4 regions of the Chryseobacterium sp. Mn2064 genome follow, and region 4 is predicted to be linked to each of the others. Evidence: riboswitches for the same ligand, from Rfam matches in the RefSeq annotation. Region 4 holds a riboswitch; each other region holds the start of a gene.

Region 1 (3,946 bases), on a different contig from region 4:
AAACTTTTGGACTGAGTTTTCTTTTACTTCTTCCAATGCTTCATTATTTTATATATGAAGTAAGGCTTAAAAATGAGTATCTGTTCTACTATCATTTTGGATTTTCAAAATTGTTTCTTTGGGGATTTACTTTATCTTTCAGTCTAATCGTAAAAACTATAATGGCATTTGTATGAGCAGACTCCATATTGACAGTATTACCAAATCTTTCAATGATCAAAAAATACTGCAGGATATCTATCTAGAGTGTAAAGTTGGAAATATAGCCGGTATACTGGGAAGAAACGGTTCCGGAAAATCTACTCTTCTTAAAATTATTTCCGGCGTTCTTGGAAGTGATACCCAGTTTATAAAATGGAATGATCAGGTATTGAGAAATATCTCCGACCGAAAAAACAGAATTGCTTATCTGCCACAACATTCTTTTCTACCTAAAAGTGAAAAATTAACAAAACTGATTCATCTTTTCTGTAACCGGGAATATGCGGATCAACTTCTGCATTCTCAACTTCTTTCACCATTTCTGAATGAAAAACCCAGAAATTTGTCTTCCGGAGAACTGAGAATGATCGAAGTAATGCTTCTCACCTATTCCCAAGCTGATTTTGTATTGCTGGATGAGCCCTTTAACAGTCTTTCTCCCAAGATTATTGATGAATTAAAAGCGATCATCCGTTCACAGGCAAAAAACAAAGGATTCATTATCTCTGATCATCATTATCAGGATGTGGTAGATATCGCGGATAAAATATATCTGCTTTCTAGTGGATATTTAAAGCCCATACAAAACTTACAGGAACTCCGTCAATATAATTATCTTCCGAACAGCATTTAATTTATATATTTGAAGGATCAAAAAATTTTCATGATGACTTTCATAAACAAAGCATTTTATCTGTCCGCTTTCAGTATTTTTTCTTTAGCTTTTGTTAAAGGCCAGAATAAAGTTCCTTTTGGAGTGGTAAAAGCAGAAGAAGGATATGCCAATGTACGTGTACATAAGGATAATTACAGAAAAATCGTAGATAAGATCCGTATGCGTAAAGGAGATGTTTTTGTTTATGTAAAACCAGCTCCCGGAGAAACAGAATGGATCTGGATCAAATATCCTGAAAAGCAGGATGACGATAAACCTTTTGTACGTTATGAAACTCTTGATAAAGAAGGAATGGTAAATAAAGAGCGTATTGCTTATATTGATCAGCTTCCTGCTTATACTCCTTCCAAATCTAAAAACGGAAGGTCACTTATTTTCACAGACAATTCTGACCCGAAGATCCCAACAGCTCAAAGAAGCAAAGTCGTTATTGACGTCTACCCTTCCAACGCCGGATATCGTAAAAAGGAAAAAGATGCTGAAGGAAAACTTCTTACTATTGATAAAGTAAAACCATGGGGAATTGGCAATGATCTTCCTGAAGGGATGACGGAAATCAAATCTATCAGAGTACAGCAACCGGGAAGAGGTTCTGTCTTTGTAAGAGAAGCCATTAAAAATATGTTCCAGCCTACAATGGATTTTGAGAATGTTGGGGTAACAGCTCTTGATAATGATAACATTTTTCTTTACATGATCAATGGTACAGGAGAGAACAGATACACAACTCTTTGGACCATCAAAAAAGGAAGAGTAATCAGTCAGATTATTTATCATAATCCGGAATAAATTCATTATTTTTGCACCCGAAAAAGTGTAACGCTTATTCATCATAGAAATTGGTTTTGCCTAACCGCAAATTAAAAGGGAACCGTGTGAAAATCACGGACTGTCGCGCAACTGTAAGTAACTGTAATCTTTATCAAAGATCCACTGTGCGGGGCATGGGAAGGAGATAAAAGATGTTACAAGTCAGGAGACCTGCCTATTTCTTAAACAAAAAACTTTCGCGATCTGAAGTTTGTTGATCTGATGGATTGTTTCAGGGATTTCTAAGATTCCTGTCATTATTCTGTTGTTTTGATACAATTTCATTTCGCTTTAATTAATAATGAAATATGACGACAGAAGAAAGAATTGAAACATCCGAAACAAGAATCTTTAAAGCGGTTTTTCCTAACACAACCAACCATTATGATACTCTTTTCGGAGGTACAGCAATGCAGCTGATGGATGAAGTTGCCTTCATCACAGCTACCCGTTTTGCAAGAAAAAGAGTGGTAACGGTAAGCAGCGACAAGATCGATTTTAAAAAGCCGATTCCTGCTGGAACTATTGTAGAGCTGATCGGAAAAGTTTCTTACGTTGGAAAAACCAGTATGAAAGTTAATGTGGAAATTTTTACAGAACAAATGTATTCTTATGAAAGAGAGAAAGCAATTGTAGGAGATTTCACTTTCGTAGCTATTGACGAATTCAAAAAACCAATCCAAATACTATAAATTTGATTTTTTTGCCATAATTATTCCAGAAGTTGACAGTTTTCTCTACGGTTTCCAGAGTACAGCTTTAGATTTCCAGAATTTTTATGGCATTTGGTTTTTGATTAATTCTTTTATCAAATTGAAGAATTATTCTATATATTTTGTATAAAAAAACACTGCCCAGATACTGAGCAATGTTTATATATAATTCTTATTTCGCCACTTTTTCCGTTTCCAGACTTCTGGCCAACAATACATCAAAAGCTTCTCCCATTTCATCAGATGCTCTTTTGATTGCGTTTTCAAGCATATTTCTGATTTGTTTTTCTGTAACTCCAGCTTCTGTCCAGCTTTTTCCCGAAGTATGAGAATTTAGGATAAACGGCATAATTCTGTCGATAGAACATGCAAATATGGCATCAGTAGTTTTTTCTTCTTCAAATTCAAGCCATAAATTGAAAAAATCTGTTCGCAACGGCTCATCAAGGATTCCGAAAATCTTCTGTGCAGAAATTTTTTCCCTTTCGAATTTACCTACCATTGCTTTTTCGTCAAAAAGGAAAGTATCACCGGCTTCTATTTCTACCAGATCGTGGATTGAAAGCATTCTTATTACTCTCAACAGATCGATATTTTCTCTGTTTTTGGCATACGGATAAAGGATTTGCGCCAAAATAACAATCTGCCAGGAATGTTCTGCAGTGTTTTCTCTTCTGGAGTCGTCGGCATTATAATTTCTTCGCTGTACATTCTTCAAAGCATCTACTGCCAGAATAAAATCAATCTCTTTCTGAATCTTCATCTTACTTTTCTTTATTATATTCTTCTAATGAGTATACCTTCTTTCTGGTTACCCATTTATCTTTTATTTTTTCTTTGATGGTTACTTTTACCCGATCTTCTTCCGTTTTGTCTTCTTCTTTTACCAGAACCTTATCCAGTCCTTTATTAGGAATAACGGTATATTCTATGGTAAAAATATTGCAGCATCCCGATTTTCCGTAAGAAATGAGGCGTTTGCGTTGAGAATCTACATCAAACATATCCAAAGCATTGGAGGCTAATTCTGTAAGCTCTTTACTTTTTACAAAACTTAACTGGGTACTATTGAACACATATACATCATAAGACGCACCGTTATAGTTTCCTCTATTGCCGTTTCGTATTGCGATATCTTCGGTACCGTCAAAATTAAAATCATTGATGACAATAGGACTTTCTTCCTTCGTTAATGAATTCATTTTTCCCGATAAGAGTTTTCTGTTCTCAGCGAGATAAACAATCAAATCATCAGAAGTAAATGTCTGAACTTTGGTGTTCTTATTATCAAATAATTCTACGGTTCCTTTGCCGCCACAACGTCCATCCATGCAATCTTCTATCTGAACAACGGCACTGTAATTCTTGGAGGCATCTTTAATTTCAAACTGATATTGCGCAAAACACAGGGGGCCCAGAAGCATAAAAGCTGAAAAATGCCTATACTTATTTAAAATATTCATAGTAATAGTAAATGATTTAGGTGTTTTTTAATTGACAACAAAAATACGAATCATAATAAGGATCACAAAATGCTATGGAAGTA
Region 2 (3,946 bases), on a different contig from region 4:
ATCGGTTCCATATCAAACGGATATCCGGCCTCAGGAAAAACCGTAGTTTCTAATGACGGAACCAAAATAGCATCTACGATTACAAATTCTGCTACGGGTTTTAATGAAATATCAACGTATGATATTACCAATTCTACCTGGACGAACAGAGGCGGTCTTGTTCCAACAGGCTGGGATGGTAGTGTAAGTTCTACTTGGGGAATGTCGATAGATGGAAATACCATTGTAGGTTTAGGATACCTTACGGCAGCCAATGCTCATGCCGTAAAGTGGGATGCGGTAAGCGGAGTCATCGATTTAGGCAGTATGGTTACTGGAAGAAGCTCCAGAGCAAATGCAATAAATGCTGCAGGGACAGTAGTTGTGGGATGGCAGGATGAGGCAACAGGAACAAGAAGCGGTGCTAAATGGATAGATGGAGTAGAAAGTTTTATTACAGATAACAATGGCAATAATGTAGGAGAAGCAGGAGGTGTTTCTGTAGACGGAAATACAATAATAGGAGCGGCAACTCCTAATCCTTACGTATGGAATACAGTGACCGGACTTACCTATATCACGCATCCTAATGCTTCATTCAGTTTTAAAGGAGGAGCGACTGGAATTTCGGCGGACGGATCTACCGTGATCGGTTTTTACAGAGCATTTGGGGCTCCTCCAATGTCAGGGGAAGGCTTTATCTGGACTCAGGCCGGAGGTCGTATTAATCTGAACGATTATGCCACATCATTAGGAATAGCAACCAACGGTGTTACTATGGGACTTCCTTTGGCAATTTCTCAGGATGGAAAGAAGATAGCAGGGGTTGGTACTAATGCTTCCAATCAGATTGTTGGGTTTTACCTTGATCTTTCAGAGTTTTTATCTGTGAATGATATTGTTAAAGAGAAAGCTGTTGCAGGCATCTATCCAAATCCTGTTTCAGATATTTTATACATCAGAGGAACAGAGAAAATTGAAAAAGCAACAATCTATAATATGGTAGGGCAAATCGTGAAAACTTTCACTTCTGTCCATAATCAGATTGATGTTTCATCTTTATCTAAAGGAAATTATATCCTTCAGTATTCTTTGAAAGAGGGAACAATGGAATCTTATAAATTCATTAAAAAATAAATTCGGATATAGTTTTAATTCATATCATCAATAGTAAAAGTGGGATTTTACATGGCTGTTTTCGATATTGAAAACAGCCATTTTTCTATATGATGTTGAGACGGAATGAAGGGATAATAAAAGTATTGATCAGGATCTCAGGGCCTTTGGCCAATAGATATAAAAAGCTATCTTTGCAAGAAATTTGGTTTCCAGTATATTGGAATGAAAAGGGAATCGGGTGTAACTCCCGGACTGTCCCCGCAACTGTAAATCGCAACAAAAGTTTCTGCAAACAACCACTGTATACCACGGGAAGGTGCAGAATGCGAAAGTCAGGAGACCTGCCAGAATGATAATCATAAAAAAATATTGCTTTCGGAGGAAAAGTGAATTAATATGGATATAAAAAGATCTTTAGTACTGCTTTTTTCATCGTATGGCTGTTTTCTTTTCGGGCAAGAGAAAGTTATTGATACGATTTACATCTTCGATAATCAGATGAATAGAGTGAAGCTCTTCCATCCTGTGAAAACTATTTCTCCCGAAGATACTGAGAAAAATTCCACCAATCTTTCCGAACTGCTGAGGTTTCAGTCCCAGGTTTATATTAAGGAAAATGGCCGTGGTGCTGTTTCTTCACCGTCTTTCAGGGGAACTACTGCACAGCAGACCGCCTTTGTATGGAACGGAATTAATATCAATTCTAATTTTTTAGGACAGGGAGATATCAACAATATGCCTTTGTTCGGATATGATCAGATTGGAATAAAAGCAGGTGGTGGAAGTGTCATCTACGGAAGTGGAGCAGTGGGCGGGAGTATTCATATGAATAATACCCTGGATTTTAATAAAGGGTTCCATGGTTCATTATTTTCAGAAGTTGCTTCTTTTAATACTTTTAATAACTTTCTTAAAGGTTCTTACAGCAATGATAAGTTCAGCTTTAAAGCTTCAGGAAATTATTCTGTAAGTGAAAACGATTATAAAGTAAGTGATCTGAACTACATCAACAGAAACGGAAACTATTACAATACATCCTTCAACGTAGGGGCTTCCTATAAAATAACCAACGAGCACAAGGTATCGTGGCAAAGTCAGTTTTTTGACTCTTCGCAGCATTACCCAGTATACGAAGAAACAGCAACAAAGACAAAGTATAAAACGCAAAGTGTAAGAAGTCTCATTGCCTGGGACTGGAATAAAGCAAAATTCAGCAACGCATTCAAAGCAGCATATACCGAGGAGAATTTCCAGTATTATGGAGATTTAAATCTTCCTAAATCCAGTGGTGGTACAGGGAAGAATTATATTATAAAAAATGATTTCAATTATTTCCTGAATTCAAAATGGAATGTGAACCTTATTGGAGAATTTCAGGTGAATAAAGGAGAAGGTTACAAAAGCGGAATAACAGATGTAAGCAGAAATATAGGCTCTGTTTCTGCCTTATTGAGGTATTTTGCAACGAAGGATCTGCGCTTTGAAGGTGGATTCAAAAAAGATTTCGTAGAAGATATCAATTCTCCGGTTTTGTACTCATTTTCCGGAAAATGGAACACTTCAAAATGGTATAATGTAGGAATCAATTTGTCTAAAAATTTCAGATATCCCTCATTTAATGATATCTATTACGAACCGGGAGGAAATAAAGATCTGAGACCGGAAACATCTGTTCAGATAGACATGAACCATGAATTTAAAGCAGGAAGTTTTAAACTGAATGTGTCTCCTTACTTTTTGGAAGGAACTGATCTTATTGTATGGATGCCAACAGCTCTGGGATATTGGCAGGCTTTTAATGTCAACAAAACAGAGTCTTACGGATTGGAGTCTCAGCTGTCTTTTAATAAACAATTTGGGAACCATAAAATAGGAGTAAGTGCAGGATATTATTATACCAAATCAATTGATAAGGAATCTAAGAAACAATTAGCATATATTCCAATGCACCGTGGAACAGCCAATTTGGATTATGAATATGGTTTTATCAAATTGTATGCTCAGGCACTTGTAAACGGCCTTACTTATACAGGAACAGATGAAAAAAGAGATACGGCAATAGATCCTTATTTTATATTAAATACAGGAATTTCAGCAACAGTTTCAAAGAAATATACTCTAGGTGTTAAAGTGAATAATATAACAAACACTTATTACAAAACGGTTTCTTTTTATCCTTTACCTAAAAGAAATTATGGAGTATATGCAGCGATTAATTTTTAAAAACTAAAATTAATATATTATGAGAGTAACTAGAATTTTAACAGTACTATTTGCATTTGTACTATTATTTAACATTTCGTGTAGCAATGATGATAGCATAGAAATATCACCTATCACTTACCAGAATGGATATTTAATTTCCAATGAAGGAAAGTTTACCTCTTATGGAGCTAACGTAATGTTCATTACAAGAGATTTAGGTCTGATGCAGTATAATATCTATGCTTATAATAACAATAATGAGATTTTGGGAGATGTTCTTCAGACAATTGGTCTGGACGGAAACAAGGCATATCTTGTGATGAACAATTCTAATAAAATTGTAGTAGTAGATCGTTATACTTTTAAGAAATTAGGGACCATCACAGACCAGATCAACAACCCAAGAGGGATTACCTTTGCGAACGGATTTATTTATGTTGCTAATATGAATTTTTCTTCAGGCGCTAAAAGTGTAACAAAATATAAAATTTCTGACCTTTCATTGGTGAAGAAAACCGATTTTACTGAAAATATAGATACTGTTGTACAAGCCGGAGGAAATGTATTTGTACAGAATGCTACATTTGGATCAGGAAATAAAGTAACTTATATCAATACAGCGACTGATACTATGACGCCGATC
Region 3 (3,946 bases), 610 kb from region 4:
CAGGTGAATATCCTGTCTATAAAAAAGAAAATCTGGAAGTAAGGGGACGAGTTGGCTATGGATTTGCACTGAATAACAAGGGTGAAAAAAACAATTTCTTTGCAAAAGAAGCAGGGTTTAATGAAATAAGTCTTATCGTTTCAAAAAGCTTTACCATTGAAGGATATAAAATACCTATCGGAATATGGGGAATGTGGAATCCTGTAAATAATAATGCATTTCTTCAGTTTTCAGTTCAGGCCTATTCATTTTAAAAATAAAATAATTTTCATCTAACGAATTGGAAAACACAAATGATGATAAAAAAGGATACTTGGGGATATGAAGATTTTATCTTATCATTGTCAGAAAGGCGGTGTATTATCCTTGAGTATCTTTAGATTATCAAATTTTAATATATAATTTAATTAATAATGGAAGAAAAAAAACATAAGATAGTCTCTTTTGGAGAAGTTCTTTGGGATATATTTCCGGGAGAGCAGAGAAGAATTGGTGGAGCGCCTTTTAACGTGGTTTATCACCTTTTTAAAATGGGGCTGGATGTAGAGATGATCAGCAGTGTAGGTAATGATGAACTGGGCGGTGAGCTATTACAGAAAATTAATAACTGGCAAATTTCAACAGATCATATTCAGATAACGGATACACATCCTACAAGTACGGTGGTAGCTACTGTGGATGAAAATAATGATGCCCATTATGACATTATAGAAAACGTAGCTTGGGATTTTATCGAAATGACTTCAAAAGACCAAGATTTGGTAACAAATGCAGATGCTTTAGTCTTTGGAACTCTTGCTGCCCGAAATGAGAAAACAAAAAATACATTATTTGAACTGCTTGAATCGGGTACATACAATGTTTTTGATATTAATTTGAGAGAGCCTTATTATGATATCAATATTATCAACGAATTATTACACAAAACCCATCTGGCAAAATTCAATAAAGCAGAATTGAGGATGGTTCTGGATTTCCTAAATAAAGAATACCAGACCGAAGAAGACAGCATTCGGTATCTGCAGGAAAAATTCGAAATTCGGGAGATTATTATTTCTAAGGGAAGCAAAGGGGCTTTATATTGTAGGGATAATGAATTCTATCTTTATCCTACGATACCGGTTGAGGTAAAAGATACTGTAGGTAGCGGAGATTCATTCTTAGCAGGATTTCTTTCCAAAAGAATCGGAAATAAGGCATCTGCTCATGAAATCATGACTCAGGCAGTGTCGCTGGGAGCTTTTATAACTTCACAGGAAGGAGCCTGTCCGGAGTATACCTTAGAAGATTTTGTGAAGTTTAAAGATCTCTATCCTGTTGCTGCACTCAGCTGAGGTCTGCAACAAAAATTATAACAATATCGCCAGAACAGTTGAAGAAGCACTGACCATTGAGCGGCTCCGAATCGGTAAGAAAATATTTTTGTACTTTAGGCACGTATACTGTAGGATTTTTTTAGACAGAATTTCGTCTTGAAATTTCCATTACGTATCAATTTCAAAGTAAAACAAATAACCTTACGACCCAATAACCGATGGAAAGCAACATGAAAGAGCTAACCGATCAGGAGCTGATAGAAAAAGCCAAAAAAGCCAAATCCAGCAAAATAACGAATGCTGTGATCATAGGATTTATGGCTGGTATTTCTGTCTACAGTACAGTGAAAAACGGCTTTGGATTCTTTACTTTTCTCCCTGTTATTTTTCTCCCTTTTGTGATTAATTCAAAAAAAGCGGATCGGGAATTACAGGAAGAGTTAAAATCTAGAAATTTAAAATAATATATCCGCTTGTTGAAAGTTGTGACAGAAGATTCGGCCCATTGCTAAAAGCAATGGGCCGAATCTTTTTTACAGTGTAAAAACTCCCTTAGAAATTATTACTATTTGTGAATGTCAGGCATATGAAAAAATAGGCTTTTTGTTTGTGGTTGTCTGGTTTTTTTTCATCATATCCTATGAATTTAGTAACAAAAAATTAATGTTATTGTCTAAATTATAATGCTCTATTGGTGAATTATTTTTTTTTAATTTAAACATTTACAGGGGGTTATGTTAAAATAATTATTGTTTGCATAAAATCTCTTGGTCGTTTTTATAAAATAACTATATTTACCACCAAGGAGTTCTTAACACCTTCTTTATCAACCGAAAATGGTTGCACTTAGCTGTGTATTAAAAGGGAATCGTGTGCAAATCACGAACTGTCGCGCAACTGTAAGTAACATATAGGTTTTTATCAAAATAGAGGTCCACTGTATACCTGGTTATATGGGAAGGACGATAAAAACTGTTACAAGTCAGGAGACCTGCCTATTTCGAATTGACGATGCTTTCGCGGTCTGAAGCTTATAGTCAGGTATGATACGATATGGATAACAGTTTGGTAAAAATCTTTTGTTATTTTGTGAGATGAGTTTTTAGTGGAGCAGTACGCTCTTTTATTACACTGTCTTGTACCGTATTTTCCTTTCCCATATTTTTCTTCCCACACAGGCATTGTGAAGTTTATCAGGAACTTTTTATAAGGATTTATCAATGTAAAAAGTTAAAAAATGTACCCATCCGATCTTGATTATACATGCAGAAGTTATAGCCTTTACCACACTCAGGCTTATACGGGAATATTTTTATCACATTCAAAACTTCAGGAAACGGTCCAAACGCATCAGTCTTCTTCTGAGCATTTTATTTCTGTTATCAGGATATCACGTCCGGATAGCTATTGCCGTGACTATTTTTCATTAACGAACAAATTTCAACTAAACAATAAATATTAAAATGACTAAAAGTGAAAGTTTGAAGTCTCCGGGTAGTAAATTCCGGGAGGCCATGCAAAAAGAAAGTCCACTTCAGATCGTTGGAACTATCAATGCCAATCATGCATTACTCGCTCAGCAGGCTGGTTTCAATGCAATTTATCTTTCCGGCGGTGGGGTAGCTGCGGGTTCCTTAGGAATTCCGGATTTGGGAATTACGACTCTTGAAGATGTTTTAATAGATGTTCAGCGCATTACCAATGTCTGCGACTTGCCATTGATGGTAGATGTAGATACAGGATTTGGTCCTTCTGCATTTAATGTAGCCAGAACCGTAAAGTCTTTGATAAAGGCAGGAGCAGCTGCATTGCACATTGAAGACCAGGTAGGTGCAAAACGATGTGGGCACCGCCCAGGTAAAGAAGTGGTAAGCAAGGATGAAATGGTTGACAGGTTAAAAGCTGCTGCCGATGCCCGTACTGATGAAAATTTCGTTATTGGAGCCAGAACAGATGCTTTCGCTAATGAAGGTCTTGAAAAAACATTAGAAAGAGCCATTGCCTACAAAGAAGCAGGAGCAGATTTCATTTTTGCAGAAGCAGTTCCGGATTTGAGCTTTTACCAAAAATTTGTAGACGCTACAGGAATTCCGGTTTTGGCTAACATCACTGAATTCGGAATGATTAAAATGTATACCGTTGAAGAATTGAAGAATGCAGGCGTAGGATTGATTCTTTATCCGCTTTCTGCTTTCCGTGCAGCCAATAAAGCCGCTCAAAATGTATATGAACACCTCCGAAAAGACGGAACTCAAGCCAATGTATTGGATACAATGCAGACCAGAGAAGAACTCTACAAAAGCATTGGATATTATGACTATGAACAAAAATTAGATAACCTTTTTAAACAAAATTATTGATATGTCGACGAGCACTGAACCAACATTTAAACCTAAAAAAAGCGTTGCGCTTTCAGGGGTAACAGCTGGTAATACAGCACTTTGCAGCGTAGGGAAAAGTGGAAATGATCTCCATTACAGAGGATATGACATCCTGGATCTGGCAGAAAAAGCAGAATTTGAAGAAGTGGCTTACCTGTTGATATACGGTCAGTTACCAACAGCAGCACAGCTGAAAAACTATAAAGCAAAATTAAAATCTTTAAGAGGATTACCACATTCCGTAAGAAA
Region 4 (3,946 bases):
ACAGAAAACGACATTAAATTTTGGGTAGGAACTGGTTCCAAAAAGGCCTATTTCATTGCTGATTTTAACGATAACAATACTCCAACCTCTTATGCCTGGGGCTATCGCTTTGATTCCAATTCTCTGACGATGGAAGATATGATCACAGCTATTGCCGCAGCAGAACCCAAAATGGAAATTGAGATTCCATCAGGGTTTCTTTACAGTTTAAACTATAACCATCATATTCCAAGCCTTGATGATTACTGGTCTACCTGGTCAGGAACTACTTCTGAGGCTATGTCATTCAATAACGGAGTGAATAATGATCCATTAATTGATGGAAAATGGTATGGCGTTTCTTATGGTTTTGATCCACCTTCCAAACCTTCTACTCCAGTCCCTGCGTACAGCTCTTTATGGTATAGCGCTTCTCAAATTATCAACTGGATAGGAACAGGGAATAATAAAAGTCTTATCGTTATCGACTTTGGAACAGATGGGAATATTGGCAACGCTAATTCTTTTGTATTTGGAATCAGATATAATGGAACGATCAGCGCTGAACAGGCTTTACAGCAGATACAGACTCAGGCTTCTTATTTCAACTTTACCGCTGCCAATAATCAGGTTGTTCATCTTTCTCTGAACAGTTTTACGGGTGACAACGCAGGGACAGACAGTTGGAAATTATACAAAGGAAAAGATCTTTCCAGCTGGCAAACAAAATCTAACCTGTCTCAGATTCAATTAAGTAATAATGACTGGATGGGATTAAGCTTTGGACAGAGGAGACCTATTACGCCTACAGAAGCGGCCAATGCGACATTAGGTGTGGCTTCCGTTAATAAAAAAGCATTCAGCATTTATCCAAATCCAGCAAGTGATTTTATCCAGATTAGCACTCCTGAGCAAGTAAAAGAAGTGAATATTTATTCCGCTTCTGGCCAAAAGGTGATTACAACACAGGCTGCCAAAGTCAATATTCATGCACTAAGTTCAGGAATTTATTTTGTAGAGATTAAAACATCTAGTCAATCTACAATACACAAAATTGTTAAAAAGTAGAAATACTTTACTTACTTATAGTTTATCAATCTTACCCTTTTTCACTATTGGAATGGTGTAAGGATGACAACATACAAAAGAGGCTTTTCAGTTTTTGGAAAAGTCTCTTTTTTGTGATTAAGATTGTATTTTAATAAAAGAACTTTTAAAATGATCTGAATATCCTTCACAAACTTCTTTATTTTAATTCGAAAAATTTAACAACATCAACACATTCATTATCATTTTAATAAAAACAACATGAAAAATATTTATTTAATTTCAGAAAAGCCTAAAAATCAGACATAATTCACAAAAAATCACTTATAATTTATGTGATATATTTGCAGCGTTTTAAGGTTGAACACTGTTCATTAATAGGGAATCAGGTAAAAATATTATTTCAATCCTGAGCTGTACCCGCAACTGTAAACTATTCAACTTATAGTACGCAATGCCACTGGACCTAGAAATCCGGGAAGGTGACTATAAGATGTGAGCCAGGAGACCTGCCTTAGACTAATTTCAACTTTCGGGAATAAAAGTTTATGAAATATAAATCTCAACAGATTTTTTCATGAATGTTTTGCCCTAAAGTGACGTTTTCGGGAAGAAAAACTTTAATTAATAATATCATGAAGAAAATCTATTTTCTTATTCTTGCATTTGTCATTTCTTTTGCAAATGCTCAAACTGAAGGAGTCCTGGTACTCAACGAAGGCGGCGCCGGAAGCAACAATGCTGAAGTATCGCTAATCTCCAACCAATCGGTTGTTACCAACAACTATTATAAAACCCACAACAATAATGCAGCGCTAGGAGATACTGCACAGGACATTAAAATTTTTGGTGATAAAATATTTGTAGTTCTTAATATTTCCAATCAGATAAAAGTTCTTAATAAGTCGGATTTTTCTTTGATTACCACTATCACATCCAATGTTAAAAACCCAAGATACATTGCTTTCAGCGGAAATAAATTCTTTGTAACGAACTGGGGAGCAACCGGTGGGCAAACCAACTATGTAGCTGTTTATGACCTCAACACTTATACCCATCAGGCTAATATCACGGTTGGAGAAGGACCTGAAAAAATCTACAGCAAAGACAATAAACTGTATGTTTTGCTAAAAGGAGGTTTCGGAATCAACCATTTTATGGATGTTATTGATGCTACAAGCAACGCTGTTTTATCAGAAATAAATGTAGGAGATTTTCCACACAGTATTTTTGAAAAAGATAACCTTCTTTACATCATGAGTTCAGGAAATCCTTACGTTTCCAATTCTTTTGGAACTTTTACGGTTTACAATACAACAACTCAGAGTGTTGCTTCCACTACAACATTTCCTGCTGGAACAAAACCTGCTTATATGGATACGGATGGTACGAATATTTACTATGTGAAAGATGCTTCTATTTATAAAACCTCTATTGCAGCGCCTTCTTTTTCAACCAATGCAATTGCAACTCCTCCTATTACAGTAAACAGTTATGGTTCAGCGTATGGATTTAACATCGTTAATAACAATATCTATATAGCAGATCCGCAAGGCTATGTTGCTCCTGGAAAAGTCTACATGTATAACTTACAGGGAACATTACAAAATACTTTTACGGTAGGTCTGCTTCCTAATCAAATTATTGCTTACAGCAGCGCATCTTCAAATCTTTCAACGGTTGAAAATGCAAAAACATCTAAATTGTCATTATATCCAAACCCTGCAAGTGACAAATTCTATGTACAAGGCTTAAACACTGGAAATGTTCAGGTTTATGATGCGAATGGCAGAATGATCATCAACACTCAGTACACTCAAAACGGAGTTGATGTAAATAATCTTCCTAAAGGAGTATATATTGTAAAAATCACTGATAAAAACAACATCTTCAGCGAAAAACTAATCATCAAGTAAGATTTACAATGCAAAAAATAATAAGCTTTATCAGTATTTTCATTGTTGGCTTTTGTTTTGCCCAATTCACGGCCAATGATGTAAAGTTCTTTGTGGGAACAGGTTCTCAGACTGCCTATTTTGTAGCAGATTTTAAGGATGGAACGGATGACAGATCTTACGCATGGGGAGTAAGGTTTAATCCCGGACAAAATATAACCGGAGCTCAGATGCTTGAGATGATCAAAAACGCGGAACCTGCTTTTGATTATAATGCAACCTTTAATAATGGTTTTCTTGATAAGGTAAGTTTCAATAACCATTCACAGCAATCCACACCAGATTGGTGGAGCCTATGGACTGGTGACAGTACCAGCAGCTGGGGTCTGGGAGGATGGATGAACAGCGGAATCCTTGTAGACGGTAAATGGTATGGTGCAAGCTACGGATTCAACAATCCTACTGCACAGGCACCTGCTACTCCTATTGCAGCTTACGGTTCTTCATGGTATAATGCCTCTCAGATTACCCATTGGATAGGCACCGGGGCTAATAAAAGCTTAGTGGTTGTAGATTTTGGAACTGATAATGCTAATGGAACTGCAGATTCTTTTGTTTTTGGAATTCAATACAACGGAACGATCACTGCTGAACAGGCTCTGCAGATGATTGCTGCTCAGACAAGTACCTTTAATTATACTTCAGCAGCCAATCAGGTTTCCTCTTTATCATTACAGTCTTTTTCCGGAACAGCCAATGGAAGCAACTCCTGGAAGTTATATAAAGGAAATAATTTATCAAACTGGAAAAGTAACGCCGATCTTTCAGCAATCACTCTCAATAACAATGAATGGTTTGGGTTAAGTTTCGGGCAAAGAAGACCCTTCACGCCAACTGAGGCTTCTAATATTACACTGGGAACCACCAATGTGAGTAAGAAAAGTTTCGCTATTTATCCAAATCCGGCAAGTGACTTTATTCAGATTGAAAGTCCTGAAAAAATTAAAGAAGTGAATATTTATAGT

The links. Region 4 has a riboswitch for cobalamin ahead of ACL9RH_RS00710 (T9SS type A sorting domain-containing protein). Riboswitches for the same ligand answer to the same signal wherever they lie in the genome.
Region 1: another riboswitch for cobalamin. It lies ahead of ACL9RH_RS11345 (acyl-CoA thioesterase); the one in region 4 lies ahead of ACL9RH_RS00710 (T9SS type A sorting domain-containing protein).
Region 2: another riboswitch for cobalamin. It lies ahead of ACL9RH_RS12175 (TonB-dependent receptor plug domain-containing protein); the one in region 4 lies ahead of ACL9RH_RS00710 (T9SS type A sorting domain-containing protein).
Region 3: another riboswitch for cobalamin. It lies ahead of prpB (methylisocitrate lyase); the one in region 4 lies ahead of ACL9RH_RS00710 (T9SS type A sorting domain-containing protein).

What each region holds. Positions count from the first base shown of each region.
Region 1 covers NZ_JBMOUE010000002.1:938,135-942,080, forward strand. The annotation lists gene ACL9RH_RS11330 (hypothetical protein) at 1-176, shown strand, start outside; gene ACL9RH_RS11335 (ATP-binding cassette domain-containing protein) at 173-835, shown strand; gene ACL9RH_RS11340 (hypothetical protein) at 866-1,666, shown strand; cobalamin riboswitch at 1,701-1,880, shown strand; gene ACL9RH_RS11345 (acyl-CoA thioesterase) at 1,996-2,379, shown strand; gene ACL9RH_RS11350 (HD domain-containing protein) at 2,573-3,163, opposite strand; gene ACL9RH_RS11355 (XAC2610-related protein) at 3,165-3,863, opposite strand.
Region 2 covers NZ_JBMOUE010000002.1:1,122,581-1,126,526, reverse strand. The annotation lists gene ACL9RH_RS12180 (T9SS type A sorting domain-containing protein) at 1-1,116, shown strand, start outside; cobalamin riboswitch at 1,285-1,461, shown strand; gene ACL9RH_RS12175 (TonB-dependent receptor plug domain-containing protein) at 1,495-3,321, shown strand; gene ACL9RH_RS12170 (hypothetical protein) at 3,341-3,946, shown strand, end outside.
Region 3 covers NZ_JBMOUE010000001.1:752,884-756,829, forward strand. The annotation lists gene ACL9RH_RS03235 (hypothetical protein) at 1-254, shown strand, start outside; gene ACL9RH_RS03240 (carbohydrate kinase family protein) at 414-1,334, shown strand; gene ACL9RH_RS03245 (hypothetical protein) at 1,547-1,780, shown strand; cobalamin riboswitch at 2,137-2,329, shown strand; gene prpB (methylisocitrate lyase) at 2,780-3,676, shown strand; gene prpC (bifunctional 2-methylcitrate synthase/citrate synthase) at 3,678-3,946, shown strand, end outside.
Region 4 covers NZ_JBMOUE010000001.1:145,918-149,863, reverse strand. The annotation lists gene ACL9RH_RS00715 (T9SS type A sorting domain-containing protein) at 1-1,047, shown strand, start outside; cobalamin riboswitch at 1,367-1,557, shown strand; gene ACL9RH_RS00710 (T9SS type A sorting domain-containing protein) at 1,662-2,942, shown strand; gene ACL9RH_RS00705 (T9SS type A sorting domain-containing protein) at 2,951-3,946, shown strand, end outside.